4 regions of the Lysinibacillus sp. FSL M8-0355 genome follow, and region 2 is predicted to be linked to each of the others. Evidence: riboswitches for the same ligand, from Rfam matches in the RefSeq annotation. Region 2 holds a riboswitch; each other region holds the start of a gene.
The links. A riboswitch is a leader RNA that binds a small molecule or an ion and turns the genes downstream of it on or off. The one in region 2 is predicted to bind S-adenosylmethionine.
Positions count from the first base shown of each region.

Region 1 (6,107 bases), 2.3 Mb from region 2:
ACACCGTCACTTAATTTTGTAGAGGCAAATGAAAAAATTCTTGGTCGTTTTTTTGGAAAAATCACAGCCAGTTGTTTCCTAATCTTAACCTTTCTATCTGCTGGAGAATTACTCTATTTTATCGGTATTTTTATGAAAACCGAAGTCATGCCGGAGACTCCGACATTAGCATTTGCCTTGATGTTTAGTATTATCATTATGTACGCTGCTTATTTAGGCATTGAGACCTTTGCCCGTTCAGCAGAAATTATTTTTCCAGCATTTGTCTTTATTTTTATTTTTTTTATGGTTTGTATTACGCCTCAAATTCATTTTGAGAACATTCAACCCTTATTAGAAGCAACCAAAACATCTATGCTTTATAGTATTGCACGCTTTATGAGTATCTTTTCCTTTCCATTACTGGTGTTATTAATACTGTATCCTGCTGGTGTCAATGTACAGCCATCTGCACAGAAAGGGTTATATTTTGGGACAATCCTCGGTGGCATCGTCTTAATTACGTTGATTGTGCTATCGATTCTTGTTTTAGGACCTGAGAATACGTCATCTAGAACATTTCCTAGCTATGCCTTAGCGCAAAGAATATCGATAGGGAATTTTTTGCAGCGCATTGAAATCATCATGGCCTTTATGTGGATTTCATCCATTTATATTCGCACATTTATGTATTTCTATACGACTGTTGTCGGTCTTGCGCAAATTTTAAAAATCAAGGATCATCGCCCTCTCATATTACCGATGGGTCTAATTGTCATTGGGCTTTCTCAAATTATTCATCCAGACATTGTACATTCAACCAATTACAATAATGAAATTTGGCCAATCTTTTCTTTTATAATCACCATTTTATTACCGATACTTTTATTGATTGTCGCAGTTATACGAAATCGCAAAACCAAAGCTCAAAGTACCGAAACGCCTAATACAGAAACAACGAATGACAATCAAAAAGTCTAATTTCTTTTATGGTGAGAAAAGAAATTAGACTTTTTATTAATTAAATATGATATTCAATTTCATCTACAAAATCCCATTCGTATGGTGTTTCTTGGTAAACATAGTAGTTCAACCAGTTAGAGAATAATAAATGCGTATGGGCACGCCATGTATTCATTGGCTCCTGTGATGGATCATCATTCGGGAAGTAATTCACAGGAACAGCGATATCTATGCCCTTTGCGACATCACGGCTATATTCATCGGCTAATGTTGTCGCATCATACTCCAGATGCCCTGTAATCATAATGTTTTTATTATCTTTTGATTGGACGATGAACACACCTGCATCCTCTGAATAGGATAATAATCGTAAGTCTGGATGATTGCGAACCTCGTCGATCGAAACAGAAGTATAGCGTGAATGTGGAGCGGTAAATAAATCACTGAAGCCACGTACTAAATCCACTGTTAAATCGGTGATTACATGGGAATAGACACCTGAGCATTTAGCTGAAAGTTCTACCTTTCCTATCCCATAATGATGATACAGTGCCGCCTGTGCCCCCCAACAGATATGTAAAACGGATGTCACATTCTTTTTGGACCAGTCCATAATTTCTGAAATTTCCCGCCAATAGTTAACTTCTTCAAAGGCCATTTTTTCTACAGGTGCTCCCGTAATAATCATCCCGTCATAGCGACGGTGACGAATTTGGTTGAACGTTGTGTAAAATAGCTGTAAATGTGATTTACTGACGTTTTTCGACTCATGTGTGGCCGTATTTAAAAAGGTGATATTTACCTGTAGCGGTGTATTCCCTAATAAACGTAGTAATTGAAGCTCCGTTTTTTCTTTTTCAGGCATTAAATTCAATATTAATATGTTTAACGGACGAATTTGCTGTGTTTTCGCACGGTCCTCTTCCATGACGAAGATTTTTTCCTCACGTAAATGTTCTCCAGCTGGTAAATTTTTCGGAATATTAATTGGCATCTTGCGTTCCCCTCTCTTTGATCACTCTCTTTTAGCAAACCTTGCTGACAAATTAAAAAATCCTCCTCATTCCATACGAGATAGAATGAGAAGGATTTTTTCACGTCCACTCTTATCTCTCAAAGGAAAAATCCTTCGCTGGAATTAGCACCTTTCTAACAATTGTTAGAGGTTGCTGAAGCGTCATCGGGCCAAATCCCTCAGCTTCTCTTGATAAGATTATTTAATTACATCGAATTGTAGCATGAATTAGTTAGAATATCAATAATTCATAGAATATTTTGTGATTCAAATGCATGTTCCTCGTTTATTTGATGTACACTAAGCTTGCTATAAGTAGTGTTTCTACATTTAAAATTTATGGTAAACATGCCGTATTTATGTTACCATATAACTTTAGTAACAGAGAGGAACGTGAATACTTTGATTAAAATTGAATTTCCAAAACCTGATGTAGTCATCCGTCAACGTGAACAAGAAGTAAAACCTGGTGATGTGCCTATCACACCATACTTTGGTTTTATTGACTTCCATAAAATCACACGTGATAAAGGCGGCATTTTTTTATTCTATAATGACAAGAATGAGCTATTATTTGTCGGCAAAGCACGTAAAATTCGTCAACGTATTAAAAAGCATTTCGAGGACAATGTATCTCCGATGAAAAATCATCGTGATGAAGTGTTCAAAATTGAGGTCTATGAAGTAGAAGATCCAATGGAACGTGAAATTTACGAAACATATGCGATTAACACTTTCCGCTCCAAATACAATGTAGAGAAAGTCTTTTATTAAGATATCTTGTAAAGAAACCGAAATCTCATTTAATGGGATTTCGGTTTTTGTCTTATATAGAGGTTACGCGATCTATTGGCGTACTCTCGCCGTTTATTCGCAAATCAATCGTGTATAGCTCAGGATCTTTGGTGATGATTTTATATACATAGGGTTGAGCCACTTTTCGTTGCTCGCTACCTTCTTTCAGTTGGATGACTTGACTATTTTCTTCAGCCGCAATACTTGCCAGCACATTCCCTTTCGAATAATAAACAAGATAATACGTAGAGTCATCTTCATACAATAATTGAATCTTATCATTAGCCTCAATTTTTTGTTGAATATTGTCTGGAACGACAGTTAGCTCATGAATCATTAGTGATTTGGTAGGCGTTTTAGCGTTACATGCTCCTAACATTAATAAGCTCATTAAACCTAGCAACACGAATTTTTTCACGTTACTCCCCTTCCCTTATGACTATTCTAAGAAAAAAGCTTTACGCTCCTTAGCAATCCAGTCTTCTAATTCCTGATCATCACGTTTTACCAATCGATTGATAAGGACGTCATGCCAAACATAATCCTCTAACAAATAAATATGGACAGGGTCATTGGTGATAAAGGCCATTTCTTGCGTAGATGGAGAGTGACCATAAATCATTTCCTGACCATCTACCGATAAAATAAACCAATGTGGTGTAGACGTTTTTTTCGTGTAGTGTGTAGCTCTATGCTGGTCAATCGACTCTAGCTGTTCCCCTACATATAGGGTAATACCATGAATAGGAACATGCTGTGCCACTTCTTGAATATCTCCCCTTAAAGTATCATACATATCTTCCCACATCGATAGAATCACTTTTTTCTTGGCTTTTTTTAAAAGTGACTGGCAATAGTTGATGATCGCCTCCTTGCCCTTTAGCATGACTACTTTTGGCTCCACTTCCTGCACTTTTTCCTCTAATTTTTCTAATTTCGTACTCATGGATGTAAAATTCGATTGCCAGCGCTGCTGCATTTGCTGTAAAAACACAGACACAGGCATAGCCGCATAGGTCGTTTGTTCAGCCGTTTCTTCTTTTAGCACAATTCCCTTTTCTACAAGGACGTTTAAAATATCATAAATTCTTGCGCGTGGTATACCAGAATTTTTACTGACCTGATAGGCACTAACATGACTTTGCTGCACAAGTGCCGTATAGGCCTTTGCTTCATATTCTGTAAAGCCCATGTCTTTCAACTGGGCGATTAATTCCTCCATGTAATCCCTCCATTATCTTTATTATAGGCTACTGTTGTGAAGATTTGCCAATGAAAAAATGAGGGTTTACAGCGTAATTAAAATTAGTTACTATTTCAGTAGTAACTAATTTAAAAGAGGTGTAATATGTTTTTTGAAGTCGATGTACATATTCTTATCCTGTTAATTTCATTTGGATTTCTGGCGGCTTTTGTCGACTCAGTAGTGGGAGGAGGCGGTTTAATTTCATTGCCAGCTTTATTGTTTGCTGGCCTCAATCCAGCCGCTGCTGTTGCAACCAATAAACTTGCCGGGACAATGGGCTCACTGACATCTTCCATTTCCTTTTATCGTTCTGGTCAGCTTGAAATACGATCCGTTCTCAAATATTTCCCGCTTGCCTTTGTCGGCTCCTTATTTGGTGCATGGACCGTGCATTTAATCAATCCAGCATTACTAAAGCCATTAATGCTCGTGATGCTGGCAGCCGTTGCGGTTTATACAATTTTCAAAAAGGATTGGGGCGCTGTCTCTAGCGTAAAAACTCTCTCTAGAACCCACTTACTATTATTTATGGGATTATTATTTGGCATTGGTTTTTATGATGGGTTTCTTGGACCTGGTACAGGCTCTTTTTTAATCTTTAGCTTCTTGTTGATAGGCTTTGATTTTTTAAAGGCGGCAGGAAATGCAAAGTTTTTAAATTTGGCAAGTAACGTGGCAGGCCTTTGTATGTTCGCCTACTTAGGTCAAATCCATTTTGTTTATGGCTTCGTGATGGGCATTGCTCAAATTGGTGGCGCTATGCTTGGTTCCCGAATGGCGATCAAAAAAGGAAGCGGTTTTGTTCGTACGCTCTTTATCGTAGTGACAGTGACATTGCTTGCGAAAAATGCCTATGATTTTATGATTCATTAAACACAAAAACGCCACAGACTTGTATCTGCGGCGTTCTTTGATTTAAATCATGAGTTGCTCATTTTTGAATTTATGACTTGTGGCTAAGCTAACGAGAATAAAAATAATGAAGGATGCAACAATGGGAATCGTAACCGTGTGCATACCAAAGACGGAAGGATAAAAGCGATCAATCATAATATACAAGGACATGCCTGTAATCATGGACGCCATCGCACCATATTTATTGGCTTTTTTCCAATACAATCCTAAAACTACTGTCCAGATAAAGACAGCCTCTAGCCCACCAAAAGCAAATAAATTCAACCACACTAATAAATCGGGTGGGTTGAGCGCAAAGATAATAACAGCTAAGCCAATAACCGTTGTCACAACAAAGCTTGCACGTTTAATCTCTGCATCACTAGCTTGTGGCTTCATGTAATTTAAATAAATATCTTTGACAACCGTGGAGCTGACCAGCATAAGCAGGGCATTGACAGTTGACATGGTAGCAGCCATTGGCGCAGCTAAGACGATCCCCGCTAAAAATGGTGGCAATACCTTTAATGTCAGAAGCGGCATTACTTTATCACCAATCTCAATGCCAGGTAAGACAGGTCGTGCTAATACACCAATTAAATGCATGCCAAACATGATTGTCCCGATGGCAATCGTGCCAATAATGATGGCTAAGTGCATACTTTTAGAATCCTTATAGCTCATGGCACGGACAGCAATTTGCGGAAGCCCTACAACCCCTACACCAATTAAAATCCAAAATGTCGAAACATACAATGGTGTTAAATCTCCTTGCGCTCCAAATGGTGACACAAAATTAGGATTTTCAGCGACAAGTGAGGCCATAATATTATCGATGCCACCACCTGCAATAATAGTGCCGATTAATAGAATAATTGTGCCAACGACCATAATCGAACCTTGCACAGTATCCGTTAAAGCAACAGCTCGGAAACCACCAATAATGACATACACTAGCACTGAAATCGCAAAAATAAATAGTGCCGTTGTGTATTTTAAGCCTGTTAATGACTCAATTAAGCGTGCACCACCTACCCATTGCGCCATCATAGCCGAAAATAGAAAAACAATGATACTAATGGCTGATAAAATGACAATGACATGGCTTTTGTAGCGCTCTCGTAAAAAATCGATTAACGTAATAGCTTGGTAACGACGAGCAATAATAGCAAATTTCTTGCCTAAAATCATCAGTACAAAATAACCTGCAGGCAG
Region 1 covers NZ_JBBPAI010000001.1:2,525,907-2,532,013, forward strand. The annotation lists gene MKY46_RS12380 (GerAB/ArcD/ProY family transporter) at 1-960, shown strand, start outside; gene metA (homoserine O-acetyltransferase MetA) at 1,001-1,936, opposite strand; SAM riboswitch class I at 2,046-2,156, opposite strand; gene MKY46_RS12390 (nucleotide excision repair endonuclease) at 2,306-2,731, shown strand; gene MKY46_RS12395 (hypothetical protein) at 2,784-3,170, opposite strand; gene MKY46_RS12400 (TrmB family transcriptional regulator) at 3,192-3,974, opposite strand; gene MKY46_RS12405 (TSUP family transporter) at 4,101-4,871, shown strand; gene panF (sodium/pantothenate symporter) at 4,914-6,107, opposite strand, start outside.
Region 1: another riboswitch for S-adenosylmethionine. It lies ahead of metA (homoserine O-acetyltransferase MetA); the one in region 2 lies ahead of MKY46_RS00965 (methionine ABC transporter ATP-binding protein).

Region 2 (6,107 bases):
GTTACACCAATCTTTACTTTTTCTTCTTTCTTAGCATTATCTGTAGCTGAATCAGACCCACAGGCAGCCAATGCTAATACTGCTGTTAAAACTAATAAAATACTAAACCACTTTTTCATTATTGATCTCCTCTTTCGTTGTTTTATTCAAATGAAAAATGTCCTTCTTACCGTCGCATAATTTTTCTTGATAGCTTATTCCCAATCCACTGCGCAATTTGTACAAGAATAATAAGAATAATAACGGTCACAAGCATGACACTTCCATCAAAGCGTTGATAACCATATGTCATTGCAATATGACCTAAACCGCCTCCGCCAACTGTACCAGCCATTGCAGAGAAATCTATTAAACCGACTGTCACAAACGTTAAGCCTAAAATTAACGGTCCAAGTGCCTCTGGAATTAATACAGTAAAAATAATTTGTAGAGGACTTGCTCCCATTGCCTTTGCGGCTTCAATTACCCCAGGGTCAATGCTAACTAAGTTATTCTCTACTACTCTCGCAATACCAAATGATGAGGCAATCGTCATTGGAAAGATTGCTGCCCACGTACCAATCGTTGTTCCAACAACCATTCGTGTTAATGGGCTAATGGCCACTAGAAAAATAATAAATGGAACTGGGCGAATAATATTAATTAAAAAATTTAACAATTGAAACACGAATTTGTTCTCTAAAATATTTCCTTTTCGTGTCACATATAGTAGTAAACCTATTGTTATACCAAGAATAGAACCAAAGATAAGGGTTATAATAACCATTAAAATTGTTTCACCTGTAGATTCAAAAATACGGGGCCAAAAAGTCGTCCAATCAACCTTCATTGAATTTTACCTCCTCAACAGTTACAATGTCTTGTAATTCAGTAAGAACACTAGGTATTTTATCGCTATGTCCCTCAAATGAGACGAGCAAGTTCCCATAGAACTTCTCCTGAATTTCTCGGACAGAGCCATAGACGATATTAACGTCCACATCAAATTTTCTTGTTACGCGAGAAAGGATAGGATCGCTAGCAATATCACCTTTAAAAATAACACGGTATAAATTTTTGCCGCCTTTTTTTCTCCATTCCTCTAATAGAGATGCAGATGGTCGATCTTGCTGAACCGATTGAATAAACCGTTGAGTCGTTAAATGCTGTGGATTTGTAAATATATCAAAAACTGAATTAGATTCAATTACTGCCCCATTTTCCATGACTGCTACTCTGTCACATATTTGTTGGATGACATTCATCTCATGTGTGATTAGCAAAATAGTGATTCCTAAATCCTTGTTTACTTTTTTGAGAAGGCGGAGAATTTCCCCAGTTGTATCCGGATCGAGCGCTGAGGTTGCTTCATCACAAATTAATATATCAGGGGAGGTAGCAAGCGCCCTCGCAATTCCAACCCGCTGTTTTTGGCCTCCAGATAATTGCTCAGGGTAATCATTCGCTTTTTCTGTAAGACCAACAAAACTAAGAAGTTCTGCAACTCTTTCATTAATTTCTTTTTTAGGCACTCCCGCCAGCTTAAGTGGATAGGCTACATTTCCAGCTACCGTTCTTGAGGAGAATAAGTTGAAATTTTGAAAAATCATGCCGATTCTTCTTCTCAGCTTTCTTACCTCTTTTGGTGTGAGCGAATTAATATCAACACCTTGTACTTGAACAGCGCCATGGGTTGGACTTTCTAATAGATTCACAAGTCGCAATAATGTGCTCTTTCCTGCACCACTAAATCCAATAATTCCAAAAATCTCTCCCTGCTGAATTGAAAGAGATACATCTTTCACTGCATTCACTTCACGATCACCAAATTTAAAGGTTTTCGCTACATTCTGAAATTCAATCATTTACTTGCTCAACTCCCTATTTAAAAATAAAGAACAAAAAGGACCTTCCTTTTGTTCTTATCGATTAAGAAAAAAGGAAGGTCCCCACTATTGAAGAAACTACTTCCTTCTCATCTTTCAAATGTAAGTACATTTGCAGGAATTGGCACGGTATTATGTTAATAACCCGCTGCCGAGACTTCATTGGGCCTGTCCCTCAGTCTCTCTGGATAAGAAGAAATTATCGTATTTAATTGTCTGTTAAGATTTAAACAATACTATAATGCTTGATGAATTATATGTCAACATTTCTTTTAAAAAGTTTTATTAGAAAAATAAATCCATTTACTGTTATAACAGCAGGAGTACATTGGTAGCCGCGTTTTTTCTAGTGAAATAATTTATGCTTATGTTACTGAGGATGCCAATGAGCAGCCAGCCATAAAAAGGTTCAATTTGAAAATTGCCTACTCCAAATTGAACCTTTCCGTTATTCTAAAACGCCCTTTTCTCGTAAACTAGCAATTTGTTCATCACTATAGCCAAGTGCAGTTAATACTTCTTCATTATGCTCTCCAAGCTTGGCACCGACATACTTGTACTCAGGCTCAGTGCCATCAAATTTAAAGGCAGAAGCAATTTGCTGTTGCATGGTGCCATCGCTTTTTGGAATATCGACGATCATGCCACGAGCCTTCAACTGTGGATGCTCGCATGCTTCTGGAAAAGTGAGTACAGGCTCTACACAACCTTCAAAATCCTCGTTAAATACCTCAAGCCATTCCTCATATGTCTTTGATAGAAAGGCATCATGAACAGCCTCTTTAAAGCGTATTTGTGTATAGTAAGAATCATTAAAGGTATTATCAATCAACTCAGGAATGTCGAGTGCTTCACAGAGCAGTTTACGAAATTGAGGTTCTAAGCTACCGACAGAGAAGAAGCGTCCATCTTTTGTTTTGTAAAAATCATAGTAACTGCCTCCGTTTAAAATTTCTTGCTCTGGCTGTGGTATACGACCACCCCCAATAAACGCAGCACCATACATAGCATTCAGCGAAAAGACAGCATCTGTCATACTAATATCTATGAATTGTCCTTCGCCTGTTTTTTCACGATGAAGGGCAGCAGCCAGTACCCCAATTGCGGCATGCATTGTCCCTCCAGCTATATCAGCTAGTTGAACCCCCATGGAGACAGGCTTTTTATCCTTATGGCGTGAATAATCGAGTAAGCCTGCTAAAGATAAATAGTTATTATCGTGTCCAGGTCGATTGCTATAAGGTCCAGTTTGTCCGTAACCAGTAATCGCACAATAGATAACCTTTGGATTTATTTCCTTTAGAGCTTCATAGCCAATGCCAAGGCGTTGCATGACACCAGGCCGAAAACCTTCGATAATAACGTCATACTCTTGCACCAGTGATTTTACAATGTCTATAGCCTCTGGTGATTTAAGATTTAATGTAATTGATTTTTTAGATCGATTTAAATGTTGATGAATGTAAGCCTCATGATCTTCATCATAGGGAGGCATAATTCGTGTTAAATCAACGCGCTTTGAAGATTCAACATGGATGACATCTGCTCCTAAATCAGCAAAAATCATTGTCGCCATTGGCCCTGGTAGTAATGCAGAAAAATCGAGAATTTTTAACCCTTGTAAAATGCCCAAATCTTCCAACCCCTTTTTGTGTAGGCTACACGACCATCCCATTGATGGAAGCGTAGCGCTTTTCTCATAATCCCCATTGTGTGAAAAGCGTAACGTTCGATTCTGTATTAATACAGTTTATTTTATTTTAAAGAGTATTATAACAGAATAGACCTTAACTTGCCTATGCTATTTTTCATTATAAAATAAACATTTCAACTTTCATATGTCAGAATAACAATAAAAGTAAAAAAATTTAGAATTTAGATTTTTTATCAAATTTCAGACAATAGTTGTCAGTTGTTAGAATATTTAATCTAAGAAAATAAATTGTAGAATTTTGTTTACTAGCTAGCTATATGATACAACCTTTTTTATTGATACAATCCTAGTGGTGTATTGGATTCTTCTTACGCAATTTGGAAATGATACTATTACCCCATTTATTAATAAAGTATCTCTCAAAAAATACATATAAAATTAACGTAAATAGGAGAGAAGAAATGAAGTCACATCAATTAAAACTAAAGCATTTAATTATGGGAGTTGCGATGGCAGCATTCTTTTTCACGAGCCTTGGTAGTGTTTGGGGCGGATACAGAATGAATATTGACTCGATAAAGGAAAATACACTAGAAACGAATAGGGTTTATGCTCAAAAATTGGCATCTACTGCGGATTCTTATCTACATGAATCTTTCCAAATATTGGGTTATAGTGCAACTCAAATACAAGCAAAGATGGACGATGCGCAAGCATTGAATCAGGAAACAGAACGTTTGAGATTGCAAAATCAAATGTTTAATTCTGTAGTAATAACAAATGCAGAAGGATTGGTTCTATCCGTCTCTCCACCATCTATTGAAATAAAGGGAGAAATTTTAACATCAATCGGTGCTAAAGAGGCGTTATCCAAAAGGACACCACTTATCTCTAAACCATATGAGGCGATGACAGGACGTCTCATCATTTTTATTTCTCATCCTATTTTTTCCGACTCCAATGAGTATTTAGGAATGATAGCAGGGACTATTTATTTAAAGGAACCAAATGCCTTTAAAACTTTACTGGGAGAGCATTATAGTAAGGACGGCTCTTACGTATATGTAGTTGATTCAGATGGGCGTGTTATCTATCATCAAGACCCAAGTCGGATTAATGATGTGGTAACGAAAAATAAAGTCGTTCAATCGGTGATATCAGGAAAGAGTGGTGCTCAACTTGTTGAGAACACAGAAAGAGTGAAAATGCTTGCTGGCTATAGTACAGTCCCATCAACAGGATGGGGCGTTGTCGCTCAGAAACCTTTAGACGTAGCACTAGCCCCTTCCTTTGATCGTGTGCAGGAAGTCATTATTAAATCTGTACCCCTTATGATTCTATCTATTATCATTGTACTTTGGGCGGCAGCACGCATTGCCAACCCTTTGCAACAACTAGCAAATTTAACGGAGGAAAGTTTAGATAAGAAAAATGTAGAAGGTTTAAAATCTGTAAGTGGATGGTACTTTGAAGCTTATTCTTTGAAGAATGCCTTGGTTCGGAGTTTATCATTTTTACATGGACAGGTCTCGTTTTTCAAGGATCAATCTACTGTTGATCCACTGACGGGAGTGACGAATCGACGTACAATGGATTCGATGCTTGCCGAATGGTTAACGAACAATGTACCACATGCAATTATTTTACTAGATTTAGATCACTTTAAAAGTGTGAATGACACATATGGTCATGCAGTAGGCGATAAAGTTTTGCAATTTTTAGCCAGTCATATGGAAGCTGTGGCTCGTGAAGGAGATGTATGCTGTCGATATGGTGGCGAGGAATTTGTCATACTGCTACCAAATACGGCAGCAGAAGAGGCAGCACAAGTGGCTGAACAACTACGAGCAATTTTGGCAACAACAGAAAGTCCATGTGGCAGACCCATAACATTATCTGCAGGAATAGCTGTCTATCCAGCAATGGCAGATTCAACAGAGGAACTAATTAAAGCAGCTGACGATGCACTATACCTTGCGAAACAAGGGGGGCGCAATCAAGTAAAGGTTGCGGAAATATAAATGCAGTAAAAAATGAAACAAAGGGGCTTACAATTTTGAATTTCGGGGTAATTGATTAATGCAAACATCATTTGGGCAAGCTACTTGTAAGTCATCCGCCATATGACTTCCTAAACCATGTTCAAATGATATGTAACTCGGGTCACATCTCTTGATCGACTTGACAAGACGTAAGGTTATCCCCCTTTCCCTTATGACACCCCAAGGACGACTAGATGTATGCCTATATATCGTGAAAAGCCAAGCGAGCACCGATGCTCCTTGGCTTTTTTGTTGTGTGAATGAAGGGAATTTATTTTGTTATTAGTGAGGGTCAAACGTGGCCACAATGGTTTGAAGAGGAGAGAAGTGGTGATATCACATGGAAGAGCTCGTCAAAGTGTAGAGCCCGTTCTAAAAGTGGGAAAAGATGCTCATTAAGAAGGGCTATCATTCCAAAAGAAATAGAAAGGTGAGTCAAAATTGCGAATCACTCAGTTAGCAAACTGAAAAATTAATCACCATTTCAGATAGAGAAAGGTCATTTGATTAATCAAGAAATTTACCTGACTAATTTAGATTTATCTA
Region 2 covers NZ_JBBPAI010000001.1:191,389-197,495, forward strand. The annotation lists gene MKY46_RS00955 (MetQ/NlpA family ABC transporter substrate-binding protein) at 1-119, opposite strand, end outside; gene MKY46_RS00960 (methionine ABC transporter permease) at 167-829, opposite strand; gene MKY46_RS00965 (methionine ABC transporter ATP-binding protein) at 819-1,844, opposite strand; SAM riboswitch class I at 1,952-2,060, opposite strand; gene MKY46_RS00970 (CaiB/BaiF CoA transferase family protein) at 2,314-3,498, opposite strand; gene MKY46_RS00975 (sensor domain-containing diguanylate cyclase) at 3,981-5,540, shown strand.

Region 3 (6,107 bases), 3.5 Mb from region 2:
GGAGCTCCAAAACCAGGTAATGATGAATCAACTGCATATTGTGTATAAGCAGCACCTGCTTCAATACTTTTCGCAAATGTCATTTGCTCATCGCCTGCTAATCCGCCACTATTGAATTCCCCAATATGGATAAATGGATCTGCTCCTTCAGCGGCCTTTTCATCATGTACATTGTACATACCTGTAAATAAAATCATAAATGCAGTAGCTGAACAAATTAATAATGTATCAATGTACACAGACGCTGCTTGTACTATCCCTTGTTTAGCAGGATGTGATACTTCCGCAGCAGCAGCAGGGTGCGCCCCTGTTCCTTGACCAGCTTCATTGGAATAGATGCCACGCTTCACTCCCCAAGCTATCGCAGAACCAATGATACCACCAAAAATCTCTTGTGCACCAAAGGCACTTGAGAAAATTAAAGCAAAGACTGCAGGTACCTCAGAAATATTCATAGCAATAATGATAATAGCCATAATAATGTATGCTAATGCCATGAACGGTACAATGATTTGGGCAGCATTCGCGATAGATTTAACTCCCCCAATAATAATAGCACCTAACAACACTACAATAATCAGTCCTGTAATCCATGTATCCAGACCAAAAGCGTTTTCAACAGCTCCTGCAATGGCGTTAGACTGCACACCTGGCATTAAAATTAGCATTGCAATCAACGCAGCTACAGCAAAAATAACTGCAAACCATTTTTGACCCATTCCCTTTTCTATGTAAAAGGCTGGTCCACCACGATATTCCGTATCTTTTTCTTCTTTATAGATTTGTGCTAATGTTGACTCTACATATGCGGTAGCCGCACCAATGAAAGCGATTGCCCACATCCAAAAGACAGCACCAGGTCCCCCCATCCCAATTGCAGTTGCAGTACCAGCAATATTACCAGTACCTACACGGCCTGATAATGCAATCGACATTGCTTGGAAAGATGAAATCCCCTTTTCCGATTTCTCCCCTTTAAACATTAAAACAAACATGTCTTTAATGTGTCTTACTTGCAGAAACCTTGTGATGATTGAGAAAAAAAGTCCAATCAATAAAATACCATAAATAAACCACGGTCCCCATAAAATACCATTCAACTTACCAACGATTACCTCCATTTTACCCCTCCAATTTGAAAATACCATACTTTAAGTCATTATAGTATTACACTTTTCTGAAAATTACAACATTATATTTAAGTAACAATATTTAAGTAAGTCTTCTAGTAAATGGAAGGGATAAAACCTATTTAATGATATAACCGATTCTTCGAAGAGCATTATTAATAAAATCACGAATATACATAAAAATCTCTTCTCGTTCTACTTCGTGAAATAAATTGTGATAGCAATTTGCCCATTCTTTAAATTGAAACTCTGTAAACTCTTGTTGATGGAGCCAATTTCGAGTTTGTCGTGTTTCCGTAATTTTATCTTTCTCAGCTGTCATAATGAGCATAGGCATATTCGGAAATTCACCTTTTGGAAGCATCACTAAATTTTTCATCATCTGCTGAAGCTCTCGATACCATTTCACTGAAACGACTGACATGAATGGTACCTCATCTTTCATTTCGTCCCTACCTTCAACATTGCGTGTAAGGTTCTCATATGAAATATTGTGAGTCATTTTAACATTTGCAGTCAATGCACTTAGACTCGTTAAAGCATTTGATAATTTACCTGGTAAAAGCTTTAATTGCAGCCACGGTGATGTCAAAATAATGCCTGCACATTCATATTGCTTCTTTTGCATTGTGTGAAGAACTAACGTTGCTCCAAGCCCATGTCCTATTACAAAAGTTGGTAAATTATATGAAAAAGCATTCTCAATCAGATTTCTTGTATATTTATTGTACAATTTGAAGTCCTCATCATGGACACGAGCAAACCTTGCATTCACGCCATGATTAGGTAAATCTCCCATGACTATGTGGAAGCCTTCCAATCTTAATTTCTCTATCAGCCATGCATACCATCGGTGATTTTCATATGCACCATGAACTATAGCAATCACAGCCTTTGCTTGTCCTTCAGCTTCCCATTTCCACATTCACATAGTCCTCCTAAAAAATAATTACACATTGATTATATCGAAATAAATAGCTCATTTTAATTTTATATTTCCATAAAGTTGCGTATTTGATACGATAATACTACATTATAGAAAGAATTGAGGCGATTTTCATGATTTATCCATTTAAAGATAAAATGCCAAAGATCGATCCATCTGTCTTCATTGCTGATTACGCAACTGTTACGGGCGACGTAACAATTGGTGCGGAAACAACCATTTGGTTTAATACGGTCATTCGTGGTGATGTTTCCCCAACCATTATTGGGAAACGTGTCAGTATCCAAGATCTTTGTTGCTTACATCAAAGTCCAAAATTTCCGCTAATTATTGAAGATGAGGTAACAGTTGGACACCAAGTCACTTTACATAGCTGTACAATTCGCAAAAATGCTTTAATTGGTATGGGCTCCATTATATTAGACGGGGCAGAGATTGGAGAGGGTGCATTTATTGGGGCAGGAAGCCTAGTACCTCCTGGTAAAGTCATTCCTCCGAATAGTTTAGCATTAGGTCGTCCGGCAAAAGTAGTCCGTGAATTAAATGCAGAAGATAAAGAGGATATGGAACGTATCGTGCGCGAATATGCAGAAAAAGGACAATATTATAAATCCCTTCAGAAGTAAACAATATACACAAAAATTCAATATTAACGAAAAAAATACCTCGCATTTCCGTGTAACCAAAATGTTCACGGATCGTAGCGAGGGATTTTTTGTAAAACAAAGGGGACAATATTGCCCCTTTCCTTTTTAATACATTAGAATAATTTTCTAATGTCTTCATTACTTTAGCTCAATAGTTTATAGATGTGCCTTTTCTCGTAGAGCATCTGCTTTATCGATTTGTTCCCATGGTACATTTAAATCTGTACGACCAAAATGACCATAAGCTGCCGTTTGTTTATAAATCGGACGACGTAAATCTAGCATTTTAATAATACCTGCTGGACGTAAATCAAATAGCTCACGTACCCACTCTACGATTGCGCTTTCTTTCACTTTACCTGTACCAAATGTGTCAACCGCAATGGAAACTGGTTGAGCCACACCAATCGCATAGGCAAGTTGTACCTCAGCGCGTTCTGCCAAGCCAGCTGCTACAATGTTTTTTGCTACATAACGTGCCGCATAAGCCGCTGAACGGTCTACCTTTGTTGCATCCTTACCAGAGAATGCGCCACCACCGTGACGTGCATAACCACCGTATGTATCAACAATGATTTTACGTCCTGTTAAACCAGCGTCCCCTTTAGGTCCACCGATAACAAAACGGCCAGTCGGGTTAATAAAGTATTTCGTGTTTGCATCTAATAATTCACTTGGCACAACGGGTGCAATAACAAATTCTTTCAGATCAGCTTGAATTTGTTCAAGTGTTGCTTCTTCATCATGTTGTGTTGAAATAACAATTGTATCCACTCGCACAGGTACATTATTGTCATCATATTCAATCGTTACTTGTGTTTTTCCATCAGGACGTAAATACGCTAATTCACCTGATTTACGAACTTCTGTTAATCGGCGTGCTAATTTATGTGCTAAGCTGATTGGCAATGGCATTAGTTCAGGTGTTTCATTACATGCATAACCAAACATTAGACCTTGGTCACCAGCACCAATTGCTTCAATATCAGCATCTGTCATAGAGCCTTCACGAGCCTCTAAAGCTTGGTCAACACCTTGTGCAATATCAGGCGATTGTTCGCCAATAGCTACAAGCACCGCTAGATTTTCAGCATCAAAGCCATATTTACCACGTGTATAGCCAATTTCTGCTACAGTATCACGAACGATACCTTTAATATCAACGTAAGTAGAAGTAGTTATTTCTCCTGCTACTAATACTAATCCTGTTGTGACAGTTGTTTCACACGCTACACGTGCATTTGGATCTTCTGCTAAAATAGCATCTAAAATGGCATCCGAGATTTGGTCACAAATCTTATCTGGATGTCCTTCTGTTACACTCTCTGATGTAAACAGTCGACGGTTTGTCATTTGGTTTTCCTCCTATTACTCTTACAAAAAGTAGTTGTGTATGAATACGGTACTCATTACCCATGTCAAGTCCGCTCCTAAGGATTGAACTCTCAAGCCGTTACTGCTGCTTTTAACACGAGGATTTCGAAAGATCTGTCATTATAATAAGGAAAGAACTACATATACTTACCTTTACATTCTTTTTTAGCAATAAAAAAATCCTTTACTCACGTTACTGCACATGAGGAAAGGAATAATGACTTCGTAACCTTTCACTCTTATCGTTCAAGGGATGTTCCCTTGCATCAGGTTGGCACCAACGCATGCTGTGAAATAAAACATGCAGGTTGCCGGGTTTCACAGGGCCTGACCCTCCACCAGCTCGGGATAAGAGTATCCGTTCAATTTCATGTTACTGAAAAGGTTGAACGTTGTCAAATATTTTCTTATGTATTACTGTATAGAAAGGAAGGAACTGATTACACAAAAACTTTTCATACTTGGATGATGATGTAAATAGAAGCAAATTAATCCCTACAACATACCTAGCTACTTGTGGTAACATATGTGTGGCTCAATTTTTGCGCCTAATTACAGTAGGATTGATCGGATTCTACTCGAAAAACATTATTTTTTGTCAGTTTATTGAAAAGTGATAAAAACTCTAAAATAATTTCTTAATTAGTATAGATTATTTAAGCAATTGTGTTATACTATTTTTGAAATTAAGAAAAAATCCCTCTAAATCAAGGGAATACTATAAAAAAGGATGGTATTTAATCGATGAATTCAGTAGAAATTGCAAACGAACTGAAGGAATTATTAAACGGCGGTAACATTAATGTTCAACTTTCAGTACCACAATTAGCAGAAAAAGCTACATCTCGTGGTGAAGCAATGTTAACAGTAGATGGCGCAGTTCGTGCAGAAACTGGCAAATACACTGGTCGTTCACCTAAAGATAAATATACGGTAGAAGAAGAAAGCACAAAAGATCAAATTGACTGGGGTAAAGTCAACCAACCGATTTCTTCTGAAGTGTTTGATAACTTATATGTAAAAGTAATAAAATATTTAAAAGAACGTGACGAGTTATTCGTATTTAAAGGCTTCGCAGGTGCTGACAAAGATTCACAATTAAGCATCCAAGTAATTAATGAATACGCTTGGCACAACCTTTTTGCTCATCAATTATTTATCCGTCCAACTGAAGAAGAATTAGCTTCTCATGTTGCAGACTTCACTGTCATCTCTGCTCCTAACTTTAAAGCAGACCCTGCAGTTGATGGTACTGCTTCTGAAACTTTCATCATTGTATCACTTGAAAAGAAAATGATCTTAATCGGTGGTACTGAATATGCTGGTGAAATGAAAAAATCTATTTTTGGTATCATGAACTACTTATTACCACAGCAAGGTATCCTTTCAATGCACTGTTCAGCAAACGTTGGTGAAGCTGGCGATGTGGCATTATTCTTCGGTCTATCTGGTACTGGTAAAACGACATTATCCGCTGATCCAGATCGTAAGCTAATTGGTGACGATGAACACGGCTGGTCTGATAATGGTGTATTCAACATTGAGGGTGGCTGCTATGCAAAAACAATCAACCTTTCTGCTGAGAAAGAACCAGAAATCTACAATGCAATCCGCTTCGGTTCTGTTTTAGAAAACGTAGCTGTTGATCCAGAAACTCGTATTTGTGACTATGATGATGGTTCATTAACAGAAAATACACGTGTAGCTTATCCAATCCAATACATCGAAAATATTGTTGATCCTTCTGTTGCAGGTCATCCAAAAACAATCATCTTCCTAACAGCTGATGCGTTTGGCGTATTACCTCCAATCAGTAAATTAACAAAAGAGCAAGCAATGTATCACTTCCTAAGCGGTTTCACTTCTAAGCTTGCTGGAACTGAACGCGGTGTAACAGAGCCAGAACCAGTATTCTCTACTTGCTTCGGTTCTCCATTCCTTCCACTTCCAGCAACAGTGTACGCAGAAATGTTAGGTCAAAAAATTGACGAGCATGGTGCACAAGTATTC
Region 3 covers NZ_JBBPAI010000001.1:3,666,909-3,673,015, forward strand. The annotation lists gene MKY46_RS17775 (alanine/glycine:cation symporter family protein) at 1-1,121, opposite strand, end outside; gene MKY46_RS17780 (alpha/beta hydrolase) at 1,249-2,055, opposite strand; gene MKY46_RS17785 (gamma carbonic anhydrase) at 2,190-2,702, shown strand; gene metK (methionine adenosyltransferase) at 2,880-4,076, opposite strand; SAM riboswitch class I at 4,334-4,452, opposite strand; gene pckA (phosphoenolpyruvate carboxykinase (ATP)) at 4,842-6,107, shown strand, end outside.
Region 3: another riboswitch for S-adenosylmethionine. It lies ahead of metK (methionine adenosyltransferase); the one in region 2 lies ahead of MKY46_RS00965 (methionine ABC transporter ATP-binding protein).

Region 4 (6,107 bases), 3.6 Mb from region 2:
GGTGAAATTGGTCGTGGGCATGTCATTGCCTTCAACATTTTAAATATTGGTCGTTATAAGCTTGGTGTGGGCACAATTGGTGGCTCTAAACGTGCATTGGAGTTAGCTATCCAGTATACAAACCAACGTCAGCAATTTAAAACAAAGCTTTCTGATTTCAATCTAACAAAAGAGAAATTGTCAACAATGGCTTCTCAATTGTACGCGTCCGAATCATTAAACTATCGTACTGTTGGTCTATTTGAGGATCGTTTAAGCCAGTTAAGCCTTGAAGAGCAAAAGCAAGGAAAAGTAATTGCAGGTGCTATTGCTGAGTATGCAATTGAATGCTCTATTGCGAAAGTATTTGGGTCGGAAACATTAGATTATATTGCAGATGAAGCCGTACAATTACATGGCGGTTATGGCTTTATGGCTGAATATGAGGTAGAGCGTATTTACCGTGATTCTCGTATTAATCGAATTTTTGAAGGTACAAATGAAATTAACCGCATGATTGTCCCTGGCACATTTATGAAAAAGGCGCTAAAAGGCGAACTTCCTTTATTACAAGTTGCTCAAAATTTACAGCAAGAGCTGCTAATGTTAATGCCAGAAGACATCGGTACAGAGCCACTAGCACAAGAAAAATATTTAGTGAAAAATGCTAAGAAGATTGCTGTATTAGCTGCAGGCTTAGCAGCACAACGCTTTGGTGCGAAGCTTGATCAGGAGCAAGAGGTATTAGTGAATATTGCCAATATCGCTAACCAATTATTTGCAATGGAGTCAGCTGTCTTACGTACAGAAAAGGCAATTGCTCGTGATGGCGCTGAAAAAGCACAGCAGAAATTGCTATACACGCAAATCTTCTGCCAAGAAGCATTCACAGAAATCGAAAAGGAAGCAAAAGACACAATTCTTGCTTCAGCAGATGGCGATGCAGCACGTATGACATTATCTGCACTTCGTAAATTAACACGCAATAATCCTTATAACTTAATTGCGAAGAAACGTGAAGCTTCTGTTAAACTAATCGAAGCTGAAAAATATATTGTTTAATAGCATACACTTTCACTTAGCTATCTGTAAGAGGATAGCTAGGTTTTTTTATGAGAGATGGATAGAAGCTTGAAACTGACGGATAGAACAGCTAGATTGACGGATAAAATGGAGAAAGTGATGAATAGAACAGCAAAACGGATGGTTAGGCTTACGAAAATGAGAGAAGTTCCACCATTCGAAACAATTATGATGGTATACTACAGAAAAAGACAGTAGAGGAGCATTTTAATGACGATTCAATTTATCCATTATCCGAAATGTACGACATGTAAAAAAGCACAAAAGTGGTTAAATGATCATGAGGTTTCCTATGAAGAGGTACACATTGTAGAGCAATCGCCAACAAAGGATGAAATAACAGCCATTTGGCAAGCCAGTGGACTGCCTTTGAAGAAATTTTTTAATACATCGGGTATGAAATATCGTGAGCTTGGTTTAAAGGACAAGCTAGCGGAAATGACTGAAGATGAGCAGCTGGAGCTACTTGCTTCTGATGGGATGTTAATCAAACGTCCAATCGTAACGGATGGCCAAAAAGTAACGCTAGGGTTTAAAGAATCAGATTTTGAGCAAACTTGGAAATAGCCGTATTTAAACAGGATCGAACGACTCTTCTAACCGAGATAAAGTCACTGGCAGATGTCACAAATTTTTAACAGAGATGTATTTCAAGTAACTTGAAAAAATTGTGGACTGCAATTAAGCTGGCACGTAATTGAATCTTGTTTTTATAGGAGAAGTATGGCACACTGAAAGTGAATATATTACATATTTATGGAGGGGTTTTTTGCATGAGCACACCTAAAGACTTACGTTATTCTGAAGAACATGAATGGGTAAAAACAGAAGATGGAAAAGTACGTATTGGTATTACTCACTTCGCACAATCTGAATTAGGAGATATCGTTTTCGTTGAGCTTCCACAAGTTGGCGACGAAATCAAAACAGATGATCCATTCGGTAGCGTAGAATCAGTTAAAACTGTTTCTGAATTGTATGCACCAATCTCAGGTACTGTAGTTGAAGTAAATGCAGATTTAGAAGATAGCCCAGAATTCGTTAATGAATCACCATATGAAAAAGCATGGATGATCGTTGTGGAGCCTGCTGATGCATCAGAAGTTGAAAAACTAATGACAGCAGAGCAATACGAAGAAATGATCGCTGAATAAGACAAGCTATAATCGAAAAACGTCGGAAACTACCGGCGTTTTTTGTTATATAATGACTTATAATGGGGATGTCTAAATGGAGGTGGCGTAATGTTCGAGGGAAAATGCTTAATAGTAGAAGGACGCTCAGATAAGCTACAAATTGAGCCAATTTTAAATGAGAATGTTACAATACTATGTACGAATGGTACAATTGGTGTGCATCAATTAGAAGAGCTGCTCGATCCCTATGAGAGCTGTGAGCTATTTACTTTTTTTGATGCAGATAATTCAGGCGATAAGCTACGTGCATTAATGGACAGACATTATCCAGAGGCAGAGCATTTACGTACAATGCCAACCTATAAGGAAGTAGAGACGACACCAAGAAAAGTGTTAGCGATGATATTACTGCGTGCACATTTTTCAATCCATAATGAATATATTTTGTAAGGTTGCGTGAGGAAATGGAAGAATGGTCAAAAGAGCAGTGGGAAACGGCAAAACAGTCGGGACAGAAAGCTGCATTTTATTTATATACACCGATGTGTGGAACGTGTGCAGTGGCATCTAAAATGATGGCCATTATTGAACAATTACTGCCACAGCTACCAATAGGTAAAGCGAATATAAATTTTTTAGAGCATGTTGCTGTTGAGCATCAAATTGAAAGTGTTCCGTGTTTACTTGTTAGTGATGGCGGAAAAGTGACAGATAAGATTTATGCTTTTCAATCCGTACCATTTTTATACGAATTGTTAAAAAAATCAATTGACTGAACTTTACTAGCGTGGTAAAGTATCAAATATATTACTAAAACATTAAATATATCGAACTCTTATAAAGAGTGGCGGAGGGAAGTGCCCTATGAAGCCCGGCAACCATCACAAAGTGAAAAGGTGCCAAATCACTCAAAGATTTTTCTTTGAAAGATGAGAGAACGGTTTAACGTTATTATACGTGACCCCTTCTACTTGTCTGTGAGTGAAGGGGTTTTCTATATGAGAAAAGGAGTATTCGCTATGATCCAGCTTCAAAATATTACGAAGAAATACAAAACAGCAAATGGCGAATTAACGGCAGTCAAAGACGTCAACCTTACCATCAATAAAGGTGAAATTTTTGGCATTATCGGCTATAGTGGCGCTGGTAAGAGTACCATGATTCGTTTATTAAACGGTTTAGAGAAACCGACAACAGGAACAGTAACGGTGAACAGTCAAGAGTTTTCATCGATTAAAGGGCAAAAGCTTAGAGCAGCTAGACAAAAGGTAAGTATGATTTTCCAACATTTCAATTTACTTTGGTCTAGAACAGTTGCCGAAAATATTGCATTTCCTCTAGAAATAGCAGGTGTTTCAAAGGCTCAACGTGAAGCACGAGTAAAGGAATTAATTGCACTTGTTGGTCTAGAGGGACGTGACAGGGCGTATCCATCCCAGCTTTCTGGTGGACAAAAGCAGCGTGTAGGGATTGCCCGTGCATTAGCGAATAATCCAGAGGTTTTACTATGTGATGAGGCGACTTCCGCACTCGATCCTGAAACGACGGATGCCATTCTTGATTTACTCGTTGATATCAATGAACGTTTAGGCTTAACAATCGTTTTGATTACACATGAAATGCATGTCATCCGCAAAATTTGTCATCGTGTAGCGGTCATGGAGGCAGGCGAAATAGTGGAACGTGGTGAGGTATTGCAAGTTTTCCAAGCACCACAAGCGGCTATTACTAAAAAATTCGTATCTCAGATTACAGATACAAAGGAAACACAGGATACGGTGGCACAAATCAAAACAAATTATCCAACTGGACAACTTGTCAAACTGATTTTTGTTGGTGAAAAGACAGAACAGCCGGTTATCTCACATCTTGTGAAACAATTTGATGTAGAAGTAAGCATTGTTCATGGTAATATTTCGCAAACGAAAAACGGTGCATACGGTACACTGATTGTGCAAATTGATGGCTCGAAAACAAATGTGGCTGAAGCCCTTCGTTATTTAAATACAGTCGAAGTACAAACGGAGGTGATCGCAAATGCTAACTAATCTTTTTCCAAACGTAGACTGGGAAAATATGTGGCAAGCTATGTATGAAACATTGTACATGACGGCAATTTCTACAGTTGTCACATTTATTCTTGGGTTAGTCATTGGGATCGTTCTATTTTTAACAAGCCCTAATCAGCTATGGGCTAATAAAATGGTTAACTTTTTAACGGGTTCAATCGTTAATATTTTCCGCTCCATCCCATTTATCGTGTTAATTATTTTATTAATTCCATTTACGAAATTCTTACTTGGTACGATTCGGGGAGCAAATGCGGCATTACCTGCTCTAATTATTGGTGCAGCCCCGTTCTACGCTCGTATGGTATTGATTGCGTTACGTGAAATAGATAAAGGTGTCATTGAAGCAGCCCGTTCAATGGGGGCAAAAACATCCACAATTATTTGGAAAGTACTGATCCCTGAATCTTTACCAGCACTAATTTCAGGGATTACTGTAACGGCTGTTGCCCTCGTTGGTTATACTGCAATGGCAGGGATTATCGGTGCAGGTGGTCTTGGTAACTTAGCTTTCCTAGACGGCTTCCAACGAAACCGCCAAGATGTGACATTAATGGCAACTATTCTGATCTTAGTAGTTGTATTTATCATTCAATGGATTGGTGATCTCATAACGGTGAAGATCGATAAACGTTAGTAAGACTAAAAGAGGTTATTCCGGTTCTAACCGCTAACATATTTGAAACAAATAAAAGGGAGTGTCATAAATGAAAAAGTTATTAGCAGGATTATTTTTATCTATACTTGTACTAGCATTAGCAGCTTGTGGTACAGATAAAAAGGAAGATGCCAATTCAGCATCTGATCAAACAGATAGTAAAGACAATGTAACATTAAAAGTAGGTGCTTCTAATACACCACACGCAGTCATCCTAGATAAAGCAAAACCAATTTTAGCTAAAGAAGGCATCGACCTTGAAATTGAAACTTATACAGATTATGTTCTTCCAAACCAAGATCTAGATTCAAAAACACTTGATGCAAACTATTTCCAACATATTCCATACTTGGAGTTACAAATTAAAGATAATGGCTATGATTTCGTGAATGCTGGTGGCGTTCATATTGAACCAATCGGTATTTACTCAAAAAAATATAAAACTTTAGAAGATCTGCCTGAAGGCGCAACAATCTTACTTTCTAACTCAGTATCAGACCACGGTCGTATGCTATCATTACTGGAAGCTAAAGGCTTAATTAAATTAAAAGAAGGTATTGATAAAACGGCAGCAGAAATAAAGGATATTGAAGAAAATCCTAAAAACTTTAAATTTGATGCGAATACTGCACCAGAAATGCTTGTACAAATGTATGAAAATGATGAGGGCGATGCAGTACTTATCAACTCTAACTTTGCGATCGATAATGGTTTAAATCCAATCGAAGATGCTATTTCTCTTGAAGACAAAGAATCTCCATATGTGAATATCATCGCAGTACGTGCAGGCGACGAAACAAGACCAGAAATTAAAAAATTATTAGAAGTATTAACTTCTAAAGAAATCCAAGACTTCATTTTAGAAGAATGGAAAGGTGCAGTAGTACCAGTACAATAATTCAAAGGGTAAGTGAGTGATCTAACTCACTTACTTTTTTATTAGCCCCCTCAAGTATCGCTTATTAATGGTACTTGAGGGGGTTATTTTTATTGCAATTATTAAAAAGTTGATTTATCAACTATTAACATCAATCAGTGTTGTTTTTAATCAAATTATTTTAGAGTTAGAAAGTAATTCTGAAATTATTTGTTAAATAGGATGAACATTATTGCACAAATATTATTAAATTACATAAAATATAGGTGTTTATGATTATATTTTATAATTGTTTAGAAATTGTT
Region 4 covers NZ_JBBPAI010000001.1:3,804,043-3,810,149, reverse strand. The annotation lists gene MKY46_RS18650 (acyl-CoA dehydrogenase family protein) at 1-1,041, shown strand, start outside; gene MKY46_RS18645 (arsenate reductase family protein) at 1,273-1,629, shown strand; gene gcvH (glycine cleavage system protein GcvH) at 1,836-2,216, shown strand; gene MKY46_RS18635 (hypothetical protein) at 2,307-2,648, shown strand; gene MKY46_RS18630 (thioredoxin family protein) at 2,663-2,974, shown strand; SAM riboswitch class I at 3,031-3,134, shown strand; gene MKY46_RS18625 (methionine ABC transporter ATP-binding protein) at 3,218-4,246, shown strand; gene MKY46_RS18620 (methionine ABC transporter permease) at 4,236-4,904, shown strand; gene MKY46_RS18615 (MetQ/NlpA family ABC transporter substrate-binding protein) at 4,975-5,823, shown strand.
Region 4: another riboswitch for S-adenosylmethionine. It lies ahead of MKY46_RS18625 (methionine ABC transporter ATP-binding protein); the one in region 2 lies ahead of MKY46_RS00965 (methionine ABC transporter ATP-binding protein).